Regions from separate parts of the Pseudomonas sp. NPDC079367 genome, predicted to be linked through region 2. Evidence: predicted binding sites of a transcription regulator. Region 2 holds the regulator's gene; each other region holds the start of a gene.

Region 1 (5,450 bases), on a different contig from region 2:
CGGGCACGAACACCGTCCATGGCGAGCTGCCTTCGCAGCGGACCTTCACCGTAACGCGGCCCAATGGTCGCGCCGGGCTCTCGAGGGTGGCTGTCAATTCCTTGTCGCACATGGGCATGCGCATGCGCGGGTCGAGCTTGTTGACTTCGATTTCGTAGCGGCCTTCGGTTTGACTGGAAGCCAAATAGTCTTCTACGGTGAATTCAAGAAAGCCCTGAGTCACGCCGATAAGCATATCAGGCAAGGTAACCGCATCTGCATTGGCAGGACTGCCAGCAAGCAAGCAGCAAACGGCGGACACCGCGCAAAGCCCTTTGCGAAGGGAGGATGTCAGGCGTCGGGAAAATGTCGTTTGAGCGTTCATACGAGTTAAAAAGCAAGCGCCGTGCCGTTTAGCAATGAATGTGCGTCGCAACAACACTTGGCGTTGGTGTAGGAGTCTGGGCATGGCTGGTGTAATGGATTCGGTGAACCAGCGCACGCAACTGGTAGGGCAGAATCGCCTCGAGCTGCTGTTGTTCCGTCTCGACGGGCCGCAGCTCTACGGGATCAACGTGTTCAAGGTACGGGAAGTGTTGCAATGCCCGTCACTGACATTGATGCCCAAGTCCAGTCCTGTCGTGTGCGGGGTGGCGAATATACGGGGAGCGACCATTCCGATCCTGGATCTGGCAATGGCAACGGGCTCCGGTGCGTTGAAAGACAAGAAAAACCCGTTTGTGATCATCACGGAGTACAACACCAAGACCCAGGGTTTCCTGGTCCGCTCGGTGGAGCGCATCGTCAACATGAACTGGGAAGAGATCCATCCGCCGCCCAAGGGTACCGGTCGCGATCACTACCTGACCGCGGTGACTCGGGTCGACAACCAGCTGGTCGAAATCATCGACGTCGAGAAGGTGCTGGCCGAAGTGGCACCGACGCCGGAAGCGATCTCGGTGGGCGTGGTCGATGTCGAAACGCAGACCAAGGCGTTGTCGCTGCGGGTGCTGACGGTCGATGACTCGTCGGTGGCGCGCAAGCAGGTCACGCGTTGTCTGCAGACCATCGGTGTCGAGGTGGTGGCGCTGAACGACGGCAAGCAGGCGCTGGATTACCTGCGCAAGCTGGTCGACGAGGGCAAGAAGCCGGAAGAAGAGTTCCTGATGATGATTTCCGACATCGAGATGCCGGAGATGGACGGGTACACCCTGACGGCGGAAATCCGCGGCGACGCACGCATGCAAAAGCTCCATATCATCCTGCATACTTCGTTGTCGGGGGTATTCAATCAGGCGATGGTGAAGAAAGTCGGCGCTGATGACTTTCTGGCCAAATTCCGTCCTGATGACCTCGCATCCCGGGTAGTCGACCGGATCAAAGCAGCAGATATCAGCTAGGGGCCTTCTGCTCCTGGTGTTCAACACGATTTAAGAGGCGGCACCATTGTCTACGGGTAATTTGGATTTCGAACAGTTCCGGGTCTTCCTGGAAAAGGCCTGTGGCATTTTGCTCGGTGAAAACAAGCAGTATCTGGTCTCCAGCCGTCTCAACAAACTGATGGAGCAGCAAGGCATCAAGTCGCTGGGTGAGCTGGTGCAGCGCATCCAGACCCAGCCGCGCAGCGGTTTGCGCGAGCAGGTGGTCGATGCCATGACGACCAACGAAACCCTGTGGTTTCGCGACACCTATCCGTTTGAAGTCTTGAAGAACAAGGTACTGCCGGAAGCGATCAAGGCCAGTCCCAACCAGCGTTTGCGCATCTGGTCGGCGGCCTGCTCGTCGGGGCAGGAACCCTATTCGCTGTCGATGTCGATCGACGAGTTCGAGCGCAGCAACCTTGGTCAGTTGAAGATGGGCGTGCAAATCGTTGCCACCGATCTGTCGGGCCTGATGCTCAACAACTGCAAGACCGGCGAGTACGACAGCCTGGCGATCGGTCGCGGCCTGTCGCCGGAACGCCTGCAACGCTATTTCGACCCGAAAGGGCCGGGTCGCTGGGTGGTCAAGGCGCCGATCAAGAGCCGGGTGGAGTTCCGCTCGTTCAACCTGCTCGACAGCTACGCAGCGCTGGGCAAGTTCGACATCGTGTTCTGCCGCAACGTGCTGATCTACTTCTCTGCCGAAGTGAAGAAGGACATCCTGTTGCGCATTCACAGCACGTTGAAGCCGGGCGGGTATCTGTTCCTCGGTGCTTCCGAAGCGCTGAACGGTTTGCCGGATCATTACCAGATGGTTCAGTGCAGCCCGGGGATTATCTACAAGGCGAAATAACCGGTTCGCGGCAATACAAAAAACGGGAGGCCCTCAAAGGCCTCCCGTTTTTTTTGCCTGACACCGCACCCCGAGCCTTCGGCAGCTCCTACAGGTTCGGTGTTGGCAGGCGACAGCGGCAGAAAAGCGGCATACGGCGGAAACCGGTTGCCGCTTTTCTGGCATTGCCGCTTTGCCTGTTTGGCGCAAAGCCCCGGAATACGGGACTTTGCCCATTTGGCACGGCGCTTGCTAAAGCTCAGTTACGAAAAACCGGTCACCTGAAGGTTCCCGACATGAGCATCAGCTTCGACAAAGCGCTGGGCATTCACGAAAAGGCATTGGGCTTCCGCGCCCAGCGTGCCGAAGTGCTGGCCAACAACATCGCCAACGCCGACACCCCGAACTACAAGGCGCGGGATCTGGAATTCTCCAAAGTGCTCGAAGCACAGACCGAGAAGACCAGGACCGGCGGCCACTTTGCCCTGAACATGACCAACAGCCGTCACATCGAAGCTGAAGGGCTGGGCAATGGCGACGAGTCGCTGATGTATCGCACGCCGATGCAGCCTTCGATCGACCAGAACACCGTTGACGCTCAACTGGAACAGTCGAACTACGCGGAAAACGCCGTCGGCTTCCAGGCCAGCTTCACCTTGCTCAACAGCAAATTCAAAGGGCTGGTGTCAGCCCTGCGCGGAGAATAATCCATGTCCCTGTCCAGCGTTTTCAACATTGCCGGCAGCGGCATGAGCGCGCAGACCACGCGTCTGAATACCGTCGCCTCGAACATCGCCAACGCCGAAACCGTTTCCTCGAGCATCGACCAGACCTACCGCGCCCGCCACCCGGTGTTTGCCACCATGTTCCAGGGCGGCCAGGCCGGCGGCAGCAACTCGCTGTTCCAGAACCAGGACGCGGCCGGTCAGGGTGTTCAGGTGTTGGGCGTGGTCGAGGATGACAGCAACCTCGAAGCGCGCTACGAGCCGAACCATCCGGCCGCCGACGCCAAGGGCTACGTCTACTACCCGAACGTCAACGTGGTGGAAGAAATGGCTGACATGATTTCCGCGAGCCGCTCGTTCCAGACCAACGCCGAAATGATGAACACCGCCAAAACCATGATGCAGAAGGTACTGACCCTCGGTCAGTAATAAGGGGCGACTGCCATGAGCGTTACGGATACCACCAGCAGCCTGAGCATGAACGACATCCTGGCCAACTCGTCGAAGAAGGCCAGCGGCACCACCTCCGGCGGCATCGCTTCGGCGACCGACAGTGCCACCGGCGGCCAGGCGTTGGGCAAGGATGCTTTCCTGCAATTGCTGGTCACCCAGCTGAAAAACCAGAACCCGCTCGACCCGCAGGACAACAGCGCTTTCGTTGCGCAACTGGCGCAGTTCAGCAGCCTGGAAGGCATCACCACGCTGAACTCCACGGTCAGTGGCCTTGCCGGCAACTACAACTCGTCGCAGGCGCTGCAGGCTTCGTCGCTGGTTGGTCGCAACGTGATCGTGCAGACCAATACCGCCCAGCTCGACGACCCGAGCAAAGGCCTGACCGGTTCGGTCACCGTGCCTTCGACGATTGCCGCCGGCACCGTGACCATTACCGACAAGGACGGCAAAGCCGTGCGCACCATCGACCTGGGCAGCCGCGCTGCCGGCGATGCCAGTTTCACCTGGGACGGCAAGGACACCGCCGGCACCGTGGTGCCGGTCGGCACTTACACGTTCAAGGCCAACGCACCGATCAACGGCACCGCGACTGACCTGGCGACCTACCTGCCAGCGACCGTCAACAGCGTGACGATCAGCCAGACCGGTGGCGAGCTGATGCTCAACCTGGCCGGCAAGGGCACCGTTGCCCTGTCCAAAGTACAAACCATTGGTATATAGAGCCGACTAACCCGGCACGAAGGAGTGGAACATGTCTTTTAACATCGGCCTTAGCGGTCTCTATGCCGCCAACAAACAACTCGACGTCACCGGCAACAACATCGCCAACGTCGCCACCGCCGGTTTCAAATCCTCGCGCGCAGAATTCGAAGACGTGTATTCGTCGACTCGTCTGGGCAGCGGCAGCAAAGTCATCGGCAACGGCGTGCGCCTGGCCAACGTTTCCCAGCAGTTCACCCAGGGTGACATCAACAACACTGGCAACGTGCTGGACATGGGCATCAACGGTTCCGGCTTCTTCACCATGAGCAACAACGGCTCGATCTCGTACACCCGTGCCGGTACCTTCAAGGTCGACAACGCCGGTTACATCACCAACACCAACTACACCTCGCGTCTGCAGGGTTACGGTGTGGATGCCAACGGCAAAATCCTCAACGGTGTGTTGACTGACCTTAAGATCGACACGTCGAACCTGGCGCCGAAGTCGTCCTCTTCGGTGACCTCGAGCATCAACTTGAATTCGTCGGCGCCAGTGATCGTCGACACCGGTACCGGCGCCGTCAAGTTCGATCCGTCGAAGCCTGAGACTTATACCAAGTCGTTCAGCACACCGATCTATGACACTCAGGGCAACTCCCACGTCATGGACCAGTACATGGTCAAGAGTGGCGAAAACACCTGGAAGGTTTACACCCTGGTTGATGGCCGTAATCCGGACGCTACCGGCAGCAACCCGGTGACCACTGCGCCGGTTGCTTCGACGCTGTCGTTTGACAGTTCCGGCAAGCTGGTTCAGGTAAGCACGCCTGACCCGGCGGATCCCGCCAACCCGATCATCAGCAGCGATCTGAAACTGACCAACTGGGTGCCGGGCACAGTGACCGATGGCGATTTCACGCCTAACGGCGCGGCAGCCAACCCGAATGGCGTGACCATTTCGATGGCCAAGACCACTCAGTACAACGCGGATACTTCGCGGACAATTCCGACTCAGGATGGTTACGCCACTGGCCAGATCACCAACCTGACCATCGACGGCACCGGTACCCTTTTCGCCAACTTCAGCAACAACCAGAGCAAGGCGATCGGTCAGGTTGCGCTGGCCAGTTTTACCAACGAACAGGGTCTGCAGGCTGTTGGCGGTACCAGTTGGAAAGAGACTTTCGCTTCGGGTATTCCGGGTTACGACGCGCCGAAGACCGGTACGTTGGGTGAGGTGGTGTCCAACTCGCTGGAAGAATCGAACGTTAACCTGACCAACGAGCTGGTTGATCTGATCAAGGGTCAGAGCAATTATCAGGCGAACGCCAAGACCAT
Region 2 (5,450 bases):
GGCGAAACGTGGCAGCCACTTGTTCAGGTAAGCGAAGATGTCCTGATACATTTCTTCGACATCCGGCTGCTGCGCCAGGTACTCGGCCACCGGTGCATCGAGGCCGGATTGCGCGCGCAGCTCCGGTTTCCAGTACGGATTGGGCAGGCAACGCACATCGAACACCAGGTCGGCGTCGACCGGCATGCCACGTTTGAAGCCGAACGATTCAACCAGAAACGCAGTGCCGGGCTCCGGCTGATTCAACAGCCGTAACTTGAGGGTGTCGCGCAGTTGATACAGATTCAGGCTGGTGGTGTTGATTTTCAGGTCGGCCAGATCGGCGATCGGGCCGAGCAGGGCGGTTTCATCGTGGATGGCTTCGGCCAGTGAGCGATTGGCATTGCTGAGCGGGTGACGACGACGGGTCTCGGAAAAACGCTTGAGCAGGGTTTCTTCGTCGGCGTCCAGATACAGCACATCGCACTTGATATGCTTGGCGCGGACGTCTTCGAGCAGTTCGGGGAAGCGTGACAGATGGCTCGGCAGGTTGCGCGCATCGATCGACACGGCCACCAGCGGCTGCGCCAGCTCGGTATGGATCAACGCCCGCTCGGCCAGTTCCGGCAGCAAACCGGCCGGCAGGTTGTCGATGCAGTAGTAGCCGTTGTCCTCAAGGACGTTCAGGGCGGTACTTTTACCCGATCCCGAACGGCCACTGACGATGATCAAACGCATGATTAGTGCCCGTTCTGCTCGTCCAGTACAACCTGGTACAAGGCTTCGTTGCTCGCGGCGCTGCGCAGCTTTTCGCGCACTTCCTTGCGATCAAGCATGCTCGCGATCTGGCGCAACAACTCCAGATGCGCGTCGGTCGCGGCCTCCGGGACCAGCAGCACGAACAGCAGGTCAACCGGGGCGCCGTCGATGGCGTCGAAATCGATTGGAGCTTCAAGGTGCAGCAGCGCACTGACTGGCGCCGTGCAGCCCTTGAGGCGGCAGTGGGGAATGGCGATGCCGTTACCAAAACCGGTGGAGCCGAGTTTTTCACGGGCGATCAACGCCTCGAAAACATCCTGCATCGCCAGATCCGGCACTTCGCGGTGGATCAGGTTGGCAATGTGTTCGAGGGCTTTTTTCTTGCTGCCGCCCGGCGCGTTCACCTGGGAACGGCCGGGGGTCAGGATGGTTTCAAGTCGGATCATGGGATAGGGGTGTTAACGACCGGTCGCGCCCTGTAGGAGGCTCTGGGTCTTTTCCTTATGCTTTTTGAGTTGGCGATCCAGCTTGTCGGTGAGTGAGTCGATCGCAGCGTACATGTCAGTATCTTCTGCGTTGGCGACCACTTCGCTGCCGGGGATATGCAAGGTGGCTTCGATCTTCTGCTTCAGTTTTTCGACACACATCGTCACCTGCACGTTGGTGATCTTGTCGAAATGTCGCTCCAGTCGTTGGAGTTTTTCCTCGATGTAGGAACGCAGAGGTTGGGTCACTTCCAGTTGGTGTCCACTGATGTTGACTTGCATACAGCTTCTCCTTCGTTGCCAGTGCATAAAGCGGCAGGCCGAAAAGCCTGCCACTGGAACGCTGTAACGTGGCTTACATCAACCGCTTGCGTTCGCTCGAAGGCGCGATTCCGAGGGATTCGCGGTACTTGGCGACGGTGCGGCGAGCCACCTGAATGCCTTGTGCCTCCAGTAAACCAGCGATCTTGCTGTCACTCAACGGCTTTTTCTGATTTTCCGCAGCGACCAGTTTCTTGATGATCGCGCGGATCGCCGTGGACGAGCATTCGCCGCCTTCGGAGGTGCTGACGTGGCTGGAGAAAAAGTATTTGAGTTCATAGATACCGCGCGGGGTATGCATGAATTTTTGCGTAGTCACCCGGGAAATCGTCGATTCGTGCATGCCGACTGCTTCGGCGATGTCATGCAATACCAACGGCTTCATCGCTTCGTCGCCGTACTCCAGAAAACCGCGCTGATGCTCGACGATCTGCGTGGCTACTTTCATCAGGGTTTCATTGCGGCTCTGCAGGCTCTTGATGAACCAGCGGGCTTCCTGCAACTGATTGCGCATGAAGGTGTTGTCGGCGCTGGTGTCGGCGCGTTTGACGAAACCGGCGTACTGGGCGTTGACGCGCAAGCGTGGCACCGATTCCTGGTTCAGCTCAACCAGCCAGCGTTCGTTGTCCTTGCGCACGATCACGTCAGGAATGACGTATTCGGCTTCGGTCGACTCGATCTGCGAGCCCGGGCGCGGATTAAGGCTCTGCACCAGCTCGATGACCTGGCGCAGTTCGTCTTCCTTGAGCTTCATGCGGCGCATCAACTGGCTGTAATCGCGGCTGCCGAGCAGGTCGATGTAATCGGCGACGAGGCGCTTGGCCTCGGCCAGCCACGGTGTTTTGGCCGGCAACTGGCGCAGTTGCAAAAGCAGGCATTCGCTGAGGTTGCGCGCGCCGATCCCGGCGGGCTCAAATTGCTGGATGCGATGCAGGACGGCTTCGATCTCGTCGAGTTCGATGTCCAGTTCCGGATCGAACGCTTCAAGAATTTCTTCGAGTGTTTCGTCCAGATAGCCCTGATTATTGATGCAGTCGATCAGAGTGACGGCGATCAGGCGATCGGTGTCGGACATCGGCGCCAGGTTCAGTTGCCAGAGCAGGTGGCTCTGCAGGCTTTCGCCGGCGGAGGTGCGGGTGGTGAAATCCCATTCGTCGTCATCGCTGCTGGGCAGGCTGCTGGCGCTGGTCTGATAGACATCTTCCCATGCCGTATCCACGGGCAGTTCATTGGGGATGCGTTCGTTCCATTCGCCATCCTCGAGGTTATCCACCGTCGGAGCGGCTTCCTGATAGGAAGGTTCCTGGATTTCGGCGGGTTTCTGTTCGGCGTTGTCGGCCAGAGGATCGGCGTTGTCGAAGTCGTCGCCTTCTTCCTGGCGCTCGAGCATCGGATTGGATTCCAGAGCCTCCTGGATCTCCTGTTGCAGGTCCAAGGTCGACAATTGGAGCAGGCGGATGGCCTGTTGCAGCTGCGGTGTCATCGTCAGCTGCTGGCCCATTCTCAAGACTAGCGATGGTTTCATGGCAGGGGCTTAACACCTTATTCGCCGGCGCTTTGCGCCATCCACTACAGGGCGCCGAAGCGCCAAACTTAAGCAAATTATATGCCTGAAACTGAAGTGTTTGCCTAGAGCGCTGTAACAATTAAAGCGGATAAATGCGCCTTGAATCGATACAGCGCTGTCGCGCTTACAGGCGGAACTCGTGACCCAGATACACTTCCTTGACCAGATCGTTGGCCAGGATGGTCTCGGCATCGCCTTCAGCGATCAGTTGACCGTCGTTCACGATGTAAGCGGTCTCGCAGATATCCAGGGTCTCGCGGACGTTGTGGTCGGTGATCAGCACACCGATGCCTTTGGCCTTGAGGTGGTGGATGATCTGCTTGATGTCGCCGACCGAGATTGGGTCGACACCCGCGAACGGTTCGTCGAGCAGAATGAATTTTGGCGCAGTGGCCAAGGCTCGGGCGATTTCCACCCGACGGCGCTCGCCGCCGGACAGGCTCATGCCGAGGTTGTCGCGGATGTGGCTGATGTGGAATTCCTGCAGCAGGCTTTCCAGCTCCTTGCGGCGACCGGCCTTGTCGAGCTCCGGGCGGGTCTCGAGGATCGCCATGATGTTGTCGGCAACCGACAGTTTGCGGAAGATCGACGCTTCTTGCGGCAGATAGCCGATACCGGCCTTGGCGCGGCCGTGCATTGGCTGGTGGCTGACGTCCAGATCATCGATCAGCACGCGGCCCTGATCGGCCTGCACCAGGCCGACGATCATGTAGAAGCACGTGGTCTTGCCGGCGCCGTTGGGGCCGAGCAAGCCGACGATCTGCCCGCTGTCGATCGACAGGCTGACGTCACGCACGACCTGGCGGCTTTTATAGGCCTTGGCCAGGTGCTGAGCTTTCAGAGTTGCCATTACTGGGATTTCTCTTCGGTTTTCTTCTTCGGCTGGATCACCATATCGATGCGCGGACGCGCTTCGGTGACCTTGCTGCCCGTGGCGCGACCGGCGCTGGCCAGTTTTTTCACGGTGTCATAGACGATTTTTTCGCCTTGGGTGACGTTGCCGTCCTTGTCGACGACCTTGGCCTTGTCGATCAGCACCACACGGTTTTGCTGAGCGTGGTATTGAATCGTCACGCCGTAGCCTTGAACGGGCTTGGCGTCGCCCTGCGTCTGCAACTGCTCGAAGTAAGCCAGGTTGCCCACCGAGGTCACCACGTCGATGTCGCCATTGGGCGCGCGAGTCATCGTCACGGTGTTGCCTTTAACGATCATCGAGCCCTGGGTGATGATCACGTCACCTTTATAGGTGGCGATGCCATTCTTGTCGTCGAGTTGGGCGTCGTCGGCCTGAATGCGGATAGGTTGCTGCTGATCGTTCGGCAGGGACCAGGCGCTCGCGCTTCCCAGTGCTGCGCCCAGACTGAGCAAAATAGGGAGGGTTTTAACGAGCCTCATACTGTCCTCTTACGTTCGATTGCAGGTGTATCCTGCTGTCCTTCAGGTACGCTTTCATTCCGACGCCAGTCGATACGCCGCCAGCGCCCTCGATTCTAACGGGTTGCGCGGTCTGCGCATATTCTTGCTGCGGGAACACGGTCATGCGGGTGCTGGTGATCAGGGTGCCGCGCTGTTTCTCATCGGTGCGTTGTACGCGCACCGAATCGATCAATTCCACTTCGGTGCCGCCGGAGTTCACTTCGCCGCGCTCGCTGGTTACGTGCCATGGGAAGTCGGTTCCGCGATACATGTTCAGATCAGGTTTGGTCACCAGCGTAATGTCGGTGGCCTTGACGTGCTCGGCCTTGTCTGAGGTCATCTCGTACTGCACCTTGCCGTCGGGCAGGTACTGAATGGTGTGCGTGTTGGTCGCGTACCAATCGATCGGATTTTCGGCGGTCGAGACCGGTGGCTTGTCGAGGAAGCGTTCCGGGCTGATGTTCCAATAGCCCACGGCAGCGAAGATCGCCGCAATGCAGCCGAACAGCAGGAAATTGCGAAACTTTTTGCTAAACATGGTCAGGCTCACAGATACGCGGCGTTGGCCGCTTCGAGGCGGCCCTGGGCGCGCAGGATCAATTCGCAAAACTCGCGGGCGGCACCTTCGCCGCCACGGGCGCGGGTAACGCCGTGGGCGTGCTCGCGGACAAATTCGGCAGCGTTGGCCACCGCCATGCCCAGCCCTACGCGGCGAATCACCGGCAAGTCTGGCAGGTCGTCACCAAGGTAGGCGACTTCTTCATAGCTTAGGCCCAGTTGTGCGAGCAAACCGTCGAGTACCACCAATTTGTCTTCGCGCCCCTGGAACAGGTGCGGAATACCGAGGTTCTTCGCGCGCCGCTCGACCACCGGGGTCTTGCGTCCGCTGATGATCGCGGTTTGCACGCCGGCATTCATCAGCA
Region 3 (5,450 bases), on a different contig from region 2:
GCGGTGGCAGCAGGCGCAGCGGTGGTCGCGTTCGGCTCGGCGGCGAGGACGCTCAGCGGCAGTACCAGCAGAGCCCAGAGAAACCTTTTCACTCAGCGCAGCTTCTTGATGCGTTCGCTTGGGCTGATCACGTCGGTCAGGCGGATGCCGAACTTCTCGTTGACCACCACTACTTCGCCGTGGGCGATCAGGGTGCCGTTGACCAGCACGTCCAGCGGTTCGCCGGCCAGACGATCAAGCTCGATCACCGAACCCTGGTTGAGTTGCAGCAGGTTGCGAATGTTGATGTCGGTGCTGCCGACTTCCATGGAAATCGACACCGGAATATCGAGGATCACGTCCAGGTTCGGACCGTCGAGGGTCACTGGGTCGTTGTTCTTCGGCACGCTGCCAAACTCTTCCATTGGCAGACGGTTGGAGCTGGAAGTACCAGCGTCGGCAGCCAGCAGTGCATCGATGTCAGCCTGGCCGGCGTCACCGGTTTCTTCCAGGGCCGCAGCCCATTCATCAGCCAGTGCCTGGTCGTCCTGCGCGTTCATATCGTCGTTCATCATGTGTCCTCGGCGGGCAACAATTCAGTTAAATGCGGGGGTGGAAAGCATCGCCTCAGCGACGCTCGATCGGCTCGATCACTTGCAACGCGAGGTTGCCTTTGTGCGAGCCCATCTTGACCTTGAAGGCCGGCACGCCGTTGGCGCGCATGATCATGTCTTCCGGCATCTCGACCGGGATCACATCGCCCGGTTGCATGTGCAGGATGTCGCGCAGCTTCAACTGGCGACGGGCCACGGTGGCACCGATCGGCACGTCGACATCGAGCACGTCCTGGCGCAGGGCGTTGACCCAGCGCTCGTCCTGATCGTCGAGGTCGGACTGGAAACCGGCGTCGAGCATCTCGCGCACCGGCTCGATCATCGAGTACGGCATGGTCACGTGCAGATCGCCGCCACCGCCATCGAGTTCGATGTGGAAGGTGGAGACCACGATCGCTTCGCTCGGGCCGACGATGTTGGCCATGGCCGGGTTCACTTCCGAGTTGATGTACTCGAAGTTGACTTCCATGATCGCCTGCCAGGCTTCCTTCAGATCGACGAAGGCCTGCTCGAGCACCATGCGCACCACGCGCAGTTCGGTCGGGGTGAATTCACGCCCTTCGATCTTCGCGTGACGGCCGTCGCCGCCGAAAAAGTTGTCCACCAGTTTGAACACCAGTTTGGCGTCGAGGATGAACAGCGCGGTGCCGCGCAACGGCTTGATCTTGACCAGGTTGAGGCTGGTCGGCACGTACAGCGAGTGCACGTATTCGCCAAACTTCATCACCTGCACGCCACCGACGGATGCACCAATGGCCACCAGCAACGCCAGCACGATCACGATGATCAGCTTGAGTTTGCCTTTGGTTGCGGGGTCTTTTACTGCTGCAGCTTCGCTCTTCGCCATGCCAATAATCCGTCACTAATCGGGGGTTTCACAGTCGCACGGCAAGGCAAGAGCAAGTGTTATGCCAGAAGTGTCCGGAGGATATTGGATGGCACCGCAAAACAACTGTGGGAGCGGGCTTGCTCGCGAATGCCGTGTGACAGACAACCTCAATGTTGAATGTGACGCCGCGTTCGCGAGCAAGCCCGCTCCCACACTGGGTTCTGCGTTACATCAGGCGTAATAGTCGACTGCGCTGGTGCCGATCACGCTTGTTGTTTGAGCGGCGACGTCGGCAATAGCAGCGGGTGCCAATTCTTCATCCGCCGCATCCAGACGCCCGCCCGCGGCGCTGGTGCGACCGCTCTGGCCCTGCTGCGCCTGCTCCTGCCCTTGCCCCTGCCAGCCACGGTTCTGGTCGGCGACGTTGACGTCGACCTGGCCCATGCCCTGCTGGTTGAACATGTCGCGCAGGCGATGCATCTGGCTGTCGAGCGCTTCACGCACGCTCGGGTGCGCGCTCATGAAGGTCACCTGGGTTTGCTGATCAGGGACCATGTTCACGCGGATATCCAGGCGCCCAAGCTCCGCCGGTTGCAACTGAATGTCGGCGGCTTTCAGGTTGGCGCTGGACAGGTACATGACGCGGTTGACCACTTCTTCGGTCCAGCCGCTCTGATGCATGGCGATCGGCTGATTCACCGGCAGCGCATTGGCGGTTTTTGGCGTGGCGGCTTGGGTCAGTGCTGCCAGTCGGTTGGCGAAGTCGTCGACGCGGGTGTCGCTGGTAGCCGATTTCAGATCCTTCAGGCCATCATCGATCAGCCCGCTAAAGGCCTTTTCGCCGCCCTGGCTGGTGCTGTCCTTGTCTGCCTGCACGTCCAGCATGCTGGCCATGCCGGCAGCGAAGTTCTGCGCCGCGGTGAGTTCGCCGTCGGCCTGAGCTTGCGCGGGAGTAGCCTTGGGCTGAGCCTGGCTGGCGGCGGAAATATGCCCGCCCTGCTCCATCGCCATGCGAACGGCTGGCAGCGAGTCAAGCGGGTCAGCCGAAGGATCGAAATCGCTGTCGGTTGCCGCCGGATCCTTGACCATGCCCGGCACCGCGGCCAAGGCAGGTGTTTCGGTTTCCGGCTGGGCTGGCGTTGCGACTACGGGGGCTGGCACAACAGGCGCTGCCACCAGTGGCTGGACGATTTGCGCCAAGGCCGGATCGAGCGTCGGGTCTGCCGGCGCGGCATCGGCCACAGGGGTTTGTACTGTTTCAGTGGCGTCATCGTCTGCGGCATTCGCGTCTTCGCTCGCCGCCGGTTTTTCGGCAGGCAACGCTTTGCCGCTATCGGCAACCGCTGGCTCAGGCGCGGCAGACTGATCTTTGCCGACGTCCTTTTTGTTGCTGCCGTCTGCGACCTTGTCGCGTGCCGGTTTGACTGAATTGTCAGCACTCACGGCAGGCTTGGCCGGCGCCTGATCGGCGAACACTTTGGCGAAGCTGGAAGCCTTGTCCCCGGCATCTGCGGCCATTGCCGACGATTTGGCAGAGGCTGCTTGCGCCTTGGCCTGAGCGGCGGTCTGAAGAAGAATGTTGGGGGTCGCAGGCATGACACGGTCTCCGCTGCACTGGGATCGTAGGTACAGTTGAGCAAAATGACTGCAAGTGCCGGGCCAGTTTGGCCAGACACCTGCGAAAAGCGCCGGACGACGGATTCAGTGGGTGTGGACGTGGTGCTTTTCGTTTTCGTACACCGGGCGTACGTCGACGAATTCAGAATGGATGTCGGCAACCAGTTGCGCGAGCGCTTCCGGACTTTTGTCCTTAGCGTTCGACTCCAGATCCTGGCACAACGCTGCCAGCCGGATGGCGCCCATGTTGCTGGCGCTGCCCTTGAAGCTGTGGGCGACATCAGACAACGCTTTGGCGCTGGTGCTGTCCTGCAATTCGTGCAGGCGGCTTTCCGAATCTGCCAGAAAAGTCTCCAGCAATTCCGGATAGCCGTCCTCCATCACCTCGCGCAAGGTGTCGAGGACATCGCGATCTACATGTGGGTCAGTCACTTGCTCACTCCTTGATCAAGAATGGGCGGATTATGCCCCAATCTCCCAGAAAAACTCCACGCTGGCACTACGACCTTGGTCCGACCAACTGGCATTGCGCCCTAACTGCCGGACCAGACTGATGCCACGGCCCGACAAGCGGACGTTATCCACGGGCCGCTCCATGACCCGCGCGACATCGAAGCCCTCGCCACTGTCCTCGACCCGGATCACCAGGCGTCCACCCTCACTTTGCGGTTTCACCTGTAGATGCACGCGCACGAAGCCGTCCTGCAGCGCCTCCAGCCGCGCCGCGCGCATTTCATAATAACGGGCAAACCCAGTGGCATCGCGCTTGAGGCTGGAATCCAGCCCGAGTACGCCATGCTCCAGCGCGTTGGAATACAACTCGGCGAGCACGCTATAAAGCGCCCCGCTTTGCGCGCGCAGGCCGTGTACCTCAAGCAGCAACTGCAACAGGAACGGCATCGGATTGAATCGCCTGAGCGTGGCACCGCGAAACTCAAAACTGGCCGACCAGTCCAGCGGGCACGACTGGCCGCTGTCGGAGTACACCGGCGCCGCGCCGTGCGCCTGCGCCGACTCCAGCAGGCTGACCTCGACCATGCTCACGTCATCCCGGGCCTGTCCGCGAAAATCGCGCAACGCCTGCTCGATATCCTCGAACAGCCGATCCGGCTCCCGGTTCGCCGCAAAGACCTGCTGCAGGCGCTCGACGCCGAACAATTGGTCATTGGCATCGCAGGTATCGATGACCCCGTCGGACAGCAGAAACACCCGATCATCAACAGCCATCGGGTACACATCCGTACGGTCATCGAAGGCCTGCGCACCGAGAATCCCCAGCGGCAGATGTCGCGCCGGCAAAGGCACCCGCTCGCCGCTGGCCATGCGGTGCAAGTATCCGTCGGGCATGCCGCCGTTCCACACTTCTACCGAGCGGCTCTGGAAACTCAAACAGAGCAACGTGGCGCAGCAGAACATGTCCACCGGCAGGATGCGCTTGAGCTTGGCGTTCATCTCGCGCAGGGTTTCCGCCAACCCGTAACCTTTGGCGGTCATGCCGTAGAACACTTCGGCCAGCGGCATGGCACCCACCGCCGCTGGCAAACCGTGGCCGGTGAAATCGCCGAGCATGACGTGCATGTCACCGGCCGGCGTGTACGCCGCGAGCAACAAGTCGCCGTTGAACAGTGCGTACGGCGATTGCAGGTAACGGATATTCGGCGCACTCAGGCAGCCCGAATGCGCAACCTTGTCGAACACCGCTTTGGCCACGCGTTGTTCGTTGAGCAGATAGTCGTGATGCCTGGCGATCAGGTCGCGCTGTTGCAGTACCGTCGCCTGCAGACGCCGCAAACGATCCATCGCCTTGATTTTGGCGGCGAGGATCACCTGGTTGTAAGGCTTCGCCAGAAAATCGTCGCCACCGGCCTCCAGACAACGGGCCAGCGCTTCGCTTTCGGTCAGCGAGGTGAGGAAGATGATCGGCACCAGCGCTTCACCTGCCAGCGCCTTGATCTGCCGCGCCGCCTCAAAGCCGTCCATCACCGGCATCAACGCATCCATCAGCACCAGATCGAGTTGCTGTTTTTTGAAGGTATCGACCGCTTCGGCACCGTTGGCCACCGTCAGAACCTGATGGCCCTGACGACGGACGATGGTCGACAGCAGCAGCCGGTCGGCGGCGCTGTCTTCGGCAATAAGAACGGTGAGCGGCTCTTGCGCCTGCATGGGCGTCAACTGATGTCGAAGAGTTTGTCGAAGTTGGAAATCGCGAGGATTTTCTTCACATCGGAACTGCTGTTGACGACGCGGATATCCGACTCGTCGCCGCCGGCATGGTCACGCAGCAAGAGCAGCATGCCCAGCGCCGAGCTGTCGAGGTAAGTGGCCTCTTTGAGATCGACCACGATGGATTCGGGTTTGCGCGGGAGCCGCTCATACGACTCACGGAATTCTTGATGGCGGCCGAAATC
Region 4 (5,450 bases), on a different contig from region 2:
TGTAAGTCGGCACAGGCGTTTCGGTGGGCAGGCCGAGCACATCATGGGCTTGCTGGCGCCAGTCGCGCTCAAGCATCTTCGGCAGACGCCAGACCACCACATTGAGAAAACTCCCCACCACCAGCCCGAGCAGCAGCGCGGTGACCACAAAGGCCAGCGGATACACGGCAAACAGTTCGTCGATAGGCATGTCAGATCGCTGAGCCGAGTTGGAAGATCGGCAGGTACATGGCCACCACCAGTCCACCGACGATGACTCCCAGCACCACCATAATGAACGGCTCCATCAGGCTGGTAAGGTTGTCGACCATGTTATCGACCTCGGCTTCATAGAAGCCGGCGACCTTGTCGAGCATGTCATCCAGCGCCCCGGACTCCTCGCCGATGGCGGTCATCTGCACCGCCATGTTCGGAAACACACCGGTGCTGCGCATCGAGAAATTCAGTTGCATGCCGGTCGACACGTCTTGACGAACCCTCAGCACTGCACGCTTGAACACCACGTTACCGGTGGCGCCGGCGACCGAATCGAGCGCTTCCACCAGTGGCACACCGGCTGCGAATGTGGTCGACAGCGTTCGGGCAAAACGCGCGACGGCGGACTTGTACATCAAAGTGCCCACCAGCGGCAGTTTCAGCAGCCACGCATCACGACGGTCGCGCAGGGCCTGTGAAGTCTTCAGCGCGTGGCGAGTACCGAAAAACGCCGCCACCAATACCAAAAGAATCGCCCACCACCACTGTTGCATGAATTCCGACAGGCTGATGATCATCAGGGTGAAGCCGGGCAGTTCGGCACCGAACCCGGAAAATACCGACTGGAACTGCGGCACCACTTTGACCAGCAGAATGCCCGTTACCACAGCCGCCACCAGCACCACGGCGGTGGGGTAAGTCATGGCTTTCTTGATCTTGGCCTTGAGCGCTTCGCTTTTTTCCTTATAGGTCGCGACCCGTTCGAGCAAGGTGTCGAGGGCGCCGGACTGTTCGCCGGCGTCGACCAGGTTGCAGTACAACTCGTCGAAGTATCGCGGCTTTTTGCGCAGGGCGGTGGCAAAGCTGTTACCTGCCGCGACCTCCTGTTTGACCTCATCGACCAGCTTGCGCATGGCCGGGTTTTCGAAGCCTTCACCGATGATGTCGAAGGACTGCAACAGCGGTACACCAGCCTTCATCATCGTTGCCATCTGCCGGGTGAAAAGGGCGATGTCCTGCGGTTTGATGCGTTTGCCCAAGGTCAGCAGGGACGCTGATTTCTTGCGCACCTTGCCGGGGTTGATCCCCTGTTTACGCAACTGCGCCTTGATCAGTGCGGGATTCTGCCCACTCAATTCTCCAGTGACCTTGCTGCCTTTGCGGTCTGTGCCTTCCCAGGCGTAAACGCTGACTTTCGCTGCCTTGACCGCCATGTTCAATCCTTGGTGACCCGGTTGATTTCCTCAAGGCTGGTGATGCCTTGCATGGCCTTGTGCAGCCCCGAAGTGCGCAGATCGGCGAAGCCGTCGCGACGCATCTGAATGTCGATTTCCAGCGAATTGCCCTCGGCCATGATCAGCCGTTGCAGGTCCGGTGTGTTCTTTACCACTTCATAAATCCCCACGCGTCCTTTGTAACCGCCGTTGCAGTGATCGCAACCGACCGGCTCGTAGATCGTGAAATGGCCGATGCGTTCCTCGGGAAAGCCTTCCTTGAGCAAGGTTTCGTGCGGGATTTCCAGCGGCCGCTTGCAGTGCGCGCACAACTTGCGCGCCAGACGCTGGGCGATGATCAGGCTGACCGAGGTGGCGATGTTAAAACCGGGAATGCCCATGTTGTGCAGGCGCGTGAGGGTTTCCGCCGCGCTGTTGGTGTGCAGGGTCGACAGCACCAAGTGGCCGGTCTGCGCAGCCTTGATCGCGATCTCGGCGGTTTCCAGGTCGCGGATCTCGCCGACCATGATCACGTCCGGATCCTGGCGCAGAAACGAACGCAGCGCCTGGGCGAAGTCCAGCCCTTGCCGAGGATTGACGTTGACCTGGTTGATGCCTTCCATGTTGATTTCCACCGGGTCTTCGGCGGTGGAAATGTTGATGTCGACGGTGTTGAGGATGTTCAGCCCGGTGTACAGCGACACGGTTTTGCCGGAGCCGGTGGGGCCGGTGACCAGAATCATCCCTTGCGGCTGTTTCAGCGCAGCGAGGTACAAGGCCTTTTGTTCGGTTTCGTAACCCAAGGCGTCGATGCCCATTTGCGCACTGGACGGGTCGAGAATCCGGATCACCACTTTTTCACCCCACAGCGTCGGCAGGGTATTGACGCGGAAATCGATGGATTTGCTTTTTGACAGACGCATCTTGATGCGCCCGTCCTGCGGTTTGCGCCGTTCCGAAATATCCAGACTGGCCATTACCTTCAAACGCGCGGCAATGCGCCCGGCCAACTGGATTGGCGGCTTGGCCACCTCACGCAGCATGCCGTCGGTGCGCATGCGCACCCGATAGTTTTTTTCGTAGGGCTCGAAATGCAGGTCGGAAGAGCCGCTCTTGATCGCATCGAGCAGCATTTTATGCACGAAGCGCACGACCGGGGCGTCGTCCGCATCGAGGCCGCCGATAACGTCCTTTTTGCTGTCATCGATGGATTCGACGTCGAGGCCGTCGAGATCGACATCGGCCATTTCTTCCAGGCCCGAGGTGTGGCTGTCGAAGAACTTGTCGATGGCGTCGCTGAGCTTGTCGTCCTCGACCAGAATCGCTTCGGTGCTCAGGCCGGTGCTGAACTGGATGTCGCTGATCGCCTGCTGATTGCTCGGATCGGAAAGCCCCACGAACAGTTTGTTGCCGCGCCGCCACAGCGGCAGGGCGCAGTGCTGACGAACCAGTTTTTCACTGACCAGCCCCTTGGGCTGGGTTTCTTTGTCCAGGCAATGCAGATCGAGTAGGGCCATGCCGAAATGTTCGGAAGCGATCTCGGCGATCTGCCGGCTGTTGACCAGTTTGTTGTGCACCAGGTAATTGACCAGCGACACACGATTGCGCTGGGCCTGCGCCCAGGATTGCCGGGCACTTGTTTCCGTGAGCAGTTCGGCCTGGACCAATTGCTTGGCCAGACCGCTCAGAGCGATGTCATTCATGGGGATCCCGCACGCTTGCCGTTCATGACTTATAGCCTAGTCAAGTGACAGCGCCAAACACGGCCCGTGCAGGTGACAAAAAGTGTCAGATAGTGCGGTTACAGGTTGTAGGAAACGGCACAGCGGATTGCGCGCGCCCAGCGGGCGGGGCCTGAAAGGCGTTGGCATGGGCTGTGCTGAGCCTTGTTCAGATCATGAGATTTCGACTCATGCATGGAGCGTGTTTATGAAAAAACAACAAGGTTTCACATTGATCGAGCTGCTGATCGTTGTGGCGATCATCGGTATTTTGGCGACGATCGCCCTGCCGCAGTATTCGAAGTATCAGGCGCGGTCGAAGGTGACGGCGGGGTTGGCGGAGATCAGTGCATTGAAAGTGCCGTTCGAGGACACGATCAATCAGGGCACCGCGCCGAGTCTGGCCAACGTGGCTAACGGTACGACTGCCACTTCCAACTGTACGTTGGCAGTCACGGGTACAGCGGCGACTGGCGAAGGTTCGATTACCTGCACTCTGCTCAATGCACCGGGTCCGGTATTGGGGAGAACCGTGACTCTCTCTCGTTCCGGTGCTGCTACGGGTAATACCTCCGGAGTATGGACCTGCGCGACAACCGTAAACTCGGACTACGCTCCTCGAGGCTGCACGGCCAGCGGTGCGTAATCACGTTGCTGTCCGAACTGGAAATGCCCCGCACTGCGGGGCATTTTCGTTTCAGACCCCTTCACAAAAGCTCCAATAATTTCAGCGACTTATGAACTTTCCGGAAAACCGCAACTTGCATGTGAATTTCACTCGAGTCATGCATTTTGCATGAAAATGAAATTCACGGTTTTTCATAACTCATTGTTTTTAAACGATTTTATACGACGGAAAAAGTTGGCACAGCGTTCGCACTATCTCCGGTAACCCTGCTGACAAGCGTTACAGCAGACTTCCAGTAAAAACAGGAGTTACTCGTATGAAGAAGTTCGCTATCACTGCCGCTGCTACCGCTCTGACCCTGACCATGGCTGGTGGCGCTTTCGCCCAGACCACTCAGGCTACCCAGTCGCCAATGGTTCTGGCTGCCGGTGAAATGACTCAGGCCAAAGAAGCTACTTCTGACACCTGGATCACTACCAAAGTGAAAAGCGATCTGGTTACCGAAAAAGGTATTCCAGGCACCGACATCAAAGTCGAAACCAACAAAGGTGTAGTTTCCCTGTCTTCTGACGTAGCTGTTACCGAAGCTCAGAAAACCACCGCTGTGAACATCACCAAGAAAATCAAAGGCGTTAAAGCGGTCTCCGCTGACGGCCTGAAAGCCGAGTAAGGCAAGACTTCTCGCCTGAACCGGGAGAAGACGCGACAGACGGGCCGAGCAATACGTCTGCCGCAACTTTAGAGTTCATGCGAACGGTCACACGGATGTGACCATTACAGGCCCCGGCACTTGTGTCGGGGCCTGTTCTATTTGGAGAATCAAAAGATCGGACGATCTTTTGATCTTCTCAGTTACCGCGTTTGCTGTTGATCTGCCGCAGGCGGTTACCTTCAAAGCGCAGGTATTGGTACATGCCGTTGTTCGGGCCGTAGGACCATTCCTCGACCTGAAACTCCTCGCGGCGATTGGCACTGCGCTTGTAGCCAAGCACGTCACGGCTCACCGGCTCTCCACACTTTTGCAGCACCTCGCTTGCGCGGTCGCCGAGGCTGATCAACTGGCTGCCACAGCGCAATGTATCCGAAGCCGACGCGTGGCCGGCGGCGCACGTCAGAGCGAGCACCGCCAGCCAGTTACGCACGGTCATTCTGCATCCAGGTGCATTTGTGTAACCACGCGGCCATCGCTTTCGGCCTCGCCGAGGTTGGCGTCGATGAAATACACGCGGTCATCCTCGAGCTTGCCCTTGTCGACCAGGTAATCCTTGATGGTGCTGGCGCGATCCTGGCCCAACTGACGCAGCAGCACATCGCTGCCGCTCCAGAACGCGATAACGCCCTGGCGCATTTTCGCCGTGCGTTCCTCTTTGCCCAGGTCTTTCCATTCTGCCGGTGGCTGGGTTTTCAGGCGGGTGCGGTAGATGCCTTCGAGCAAGGCTCCTTTCTCGCTTTCAGGTACTTGCAGCAGTGAGGCCTGGGCCGGGACTTTGTCGCCACGGCGCTGAAGCATCTTGTAGTAGTTGTACTGATATTCACGTTCGAGACGTTGCTCGGCCAGCAACGGTCCGTCACTGCTTTTTGCGGCAGTGCCTTCGATCTCCAGGCGCAGCGCCGGACGTTCCTTGAGTGCTTGCGACAGTTTCACCAGCGCCGCTTCGGCGTCCTTGCTCAAATCGCTGGAACCCGGCGCGA

The links. The regulator sigma-54, encoded in region 2, starts transcription at its own class of promoters, with help from an activator protein. The targets are predictions, from matches to a motif close to ANTGGCATNNANNTTGCTNT.
Region 1: flgB (flagellar basal body rod protein FlgB) is a predicted target of sigma-54. The motif match lies at 2,469-2,488, and genes of this name have one in related genera.
Region 3: ACIGDJ_RS19360 (flagellar hook-length control protein FliK) is a predicted target of sigma-54. The motif match lies at 3,056-3,075, and genes of this name have one in related genera.
Region 4: ACIGDJ_RS20775 (pilin) is a predicted target of sigma-54. The motif match lies at 3,273-3,292, and genes of this name have one in related genera.

What each region holds. Positions count from the first base shown of each region.
Region 1 covers NZ_JBITTW010000010.1:2,150-7,599, reverse strand. Annotated here, with positions in the region: gene flgA (flagellar basal body P-ring formation chaperone FlgA) at 1-364, opposite strand, end outside; gene ACIGDJ_RS11485 (chemotaxis protein CheV) at 447-1,379, shown strand; gene cheR (protein-glutamate O-methyltransferase CheR) at 1,426-2,253, shown strand; gene flgB (flagellar basal body rod protein FlgB) at 2,529-2,939, shown strand; gene flgC (flagellar basal body rod protein FlgC) at 2,943-3,386, shown strand; gene flgD (flagellar hook assembly protein FlgD) at 3,402-4,130, shown strand; gene flgE (flagellar hook protein FlgE) at 4,162-5,450, shown strand, end outside.
Region 2 covers NZ_JBITTW010000052.1:17,640-23,089, forward strand. Annotated here, with positions in the region: gene rapZ (RNase adapter RapZ) at 1-717, opposite strand, end outside; gene ptsN (PTS IIA-like nitrogen regulatory protein PtsN) at 720-1,184, opposite strand; gene hpf (ribosome hibernation-promoting factor, HPF/YfiA family) at 1,197-1,505, opposite strand; gene ACIGDJ_RS26105 (RNA polymerase factor sigma-54) at 1,579-3,069, opposite strand; gene lptB (LPS export ABC transporter ATP-binding protein) at 3,236-3,961, opposite strand; gene lptA (lipopolysaccharide transport periplasmic protein LptA) at 3,961-4,506, opposite strand; gene lptC (LPS export ABC transporter periplasmic protein LptC) at 4,493-5,065, opposite strand; gene ACIGDJ_RS26125 (HAD family hydrolase) at 5,074-5,450, opposite strand, start outside.
Region 3 covers NZ_JBITTW010000027.1:31,895-37,344, reverse strand. Annotated here, with positions in the region: gene fliO (flagellar biosynthetic protein FliO) at 1-92, opposite strand, end outside; gene fliN (flagellar motor switch protein FliN) at 93-551, opposite strand; partial or broken gene fliM (flagellar motor switch protein FliM) at 607-1,338, opposite strand; gene ACIGDJ_RS19360 (flagellar hook-length control protein FliK) at 1,654-3,018, opposite strand; gene ACIGDJ_RS19355 (Hpt domain-containing protein) at 3,124-3,471, opposite strand; gene ACIGDJ_RS19350 (SpoIIE family protein phosphatase) at 3,502-5,205, opposite strand; gene ACIGDJ_RS19345 (STAS domain-containing protein) at 5,211-5,450, opposite strand, start outside.
Region 4 covers NZ_JBITTW010000031.1:28,564-34,013, forward strand. Annotated here, with positions in the region: gene ACIGDJ_RS20760 (prepilin peptidase) at 1-190, opposite strand, end outside; gene ACIGDJ_RS20765 (type II secretion system F family protein) at 192-1,409, opposite strand; gene pilB (type IV-A pilus assembly ATPase PilB) at 1,412-3,112, opposite strand; gene ACIGDJ_RS20775 (pilin) at 3,339-3,776, shown strand; gene ACIGDJ_RS20780 (BON domain-containing protein) at 4,075-4,428, shown strand; gene ACIGDJ_RS20785 (DUF2845 domain-containing protein) at 4,607-4,906, opposite strand; gene ACIGDJ_RS20790 (DUF748 domain-containing protein) at 4,903-5,450, opposite strand, start outside.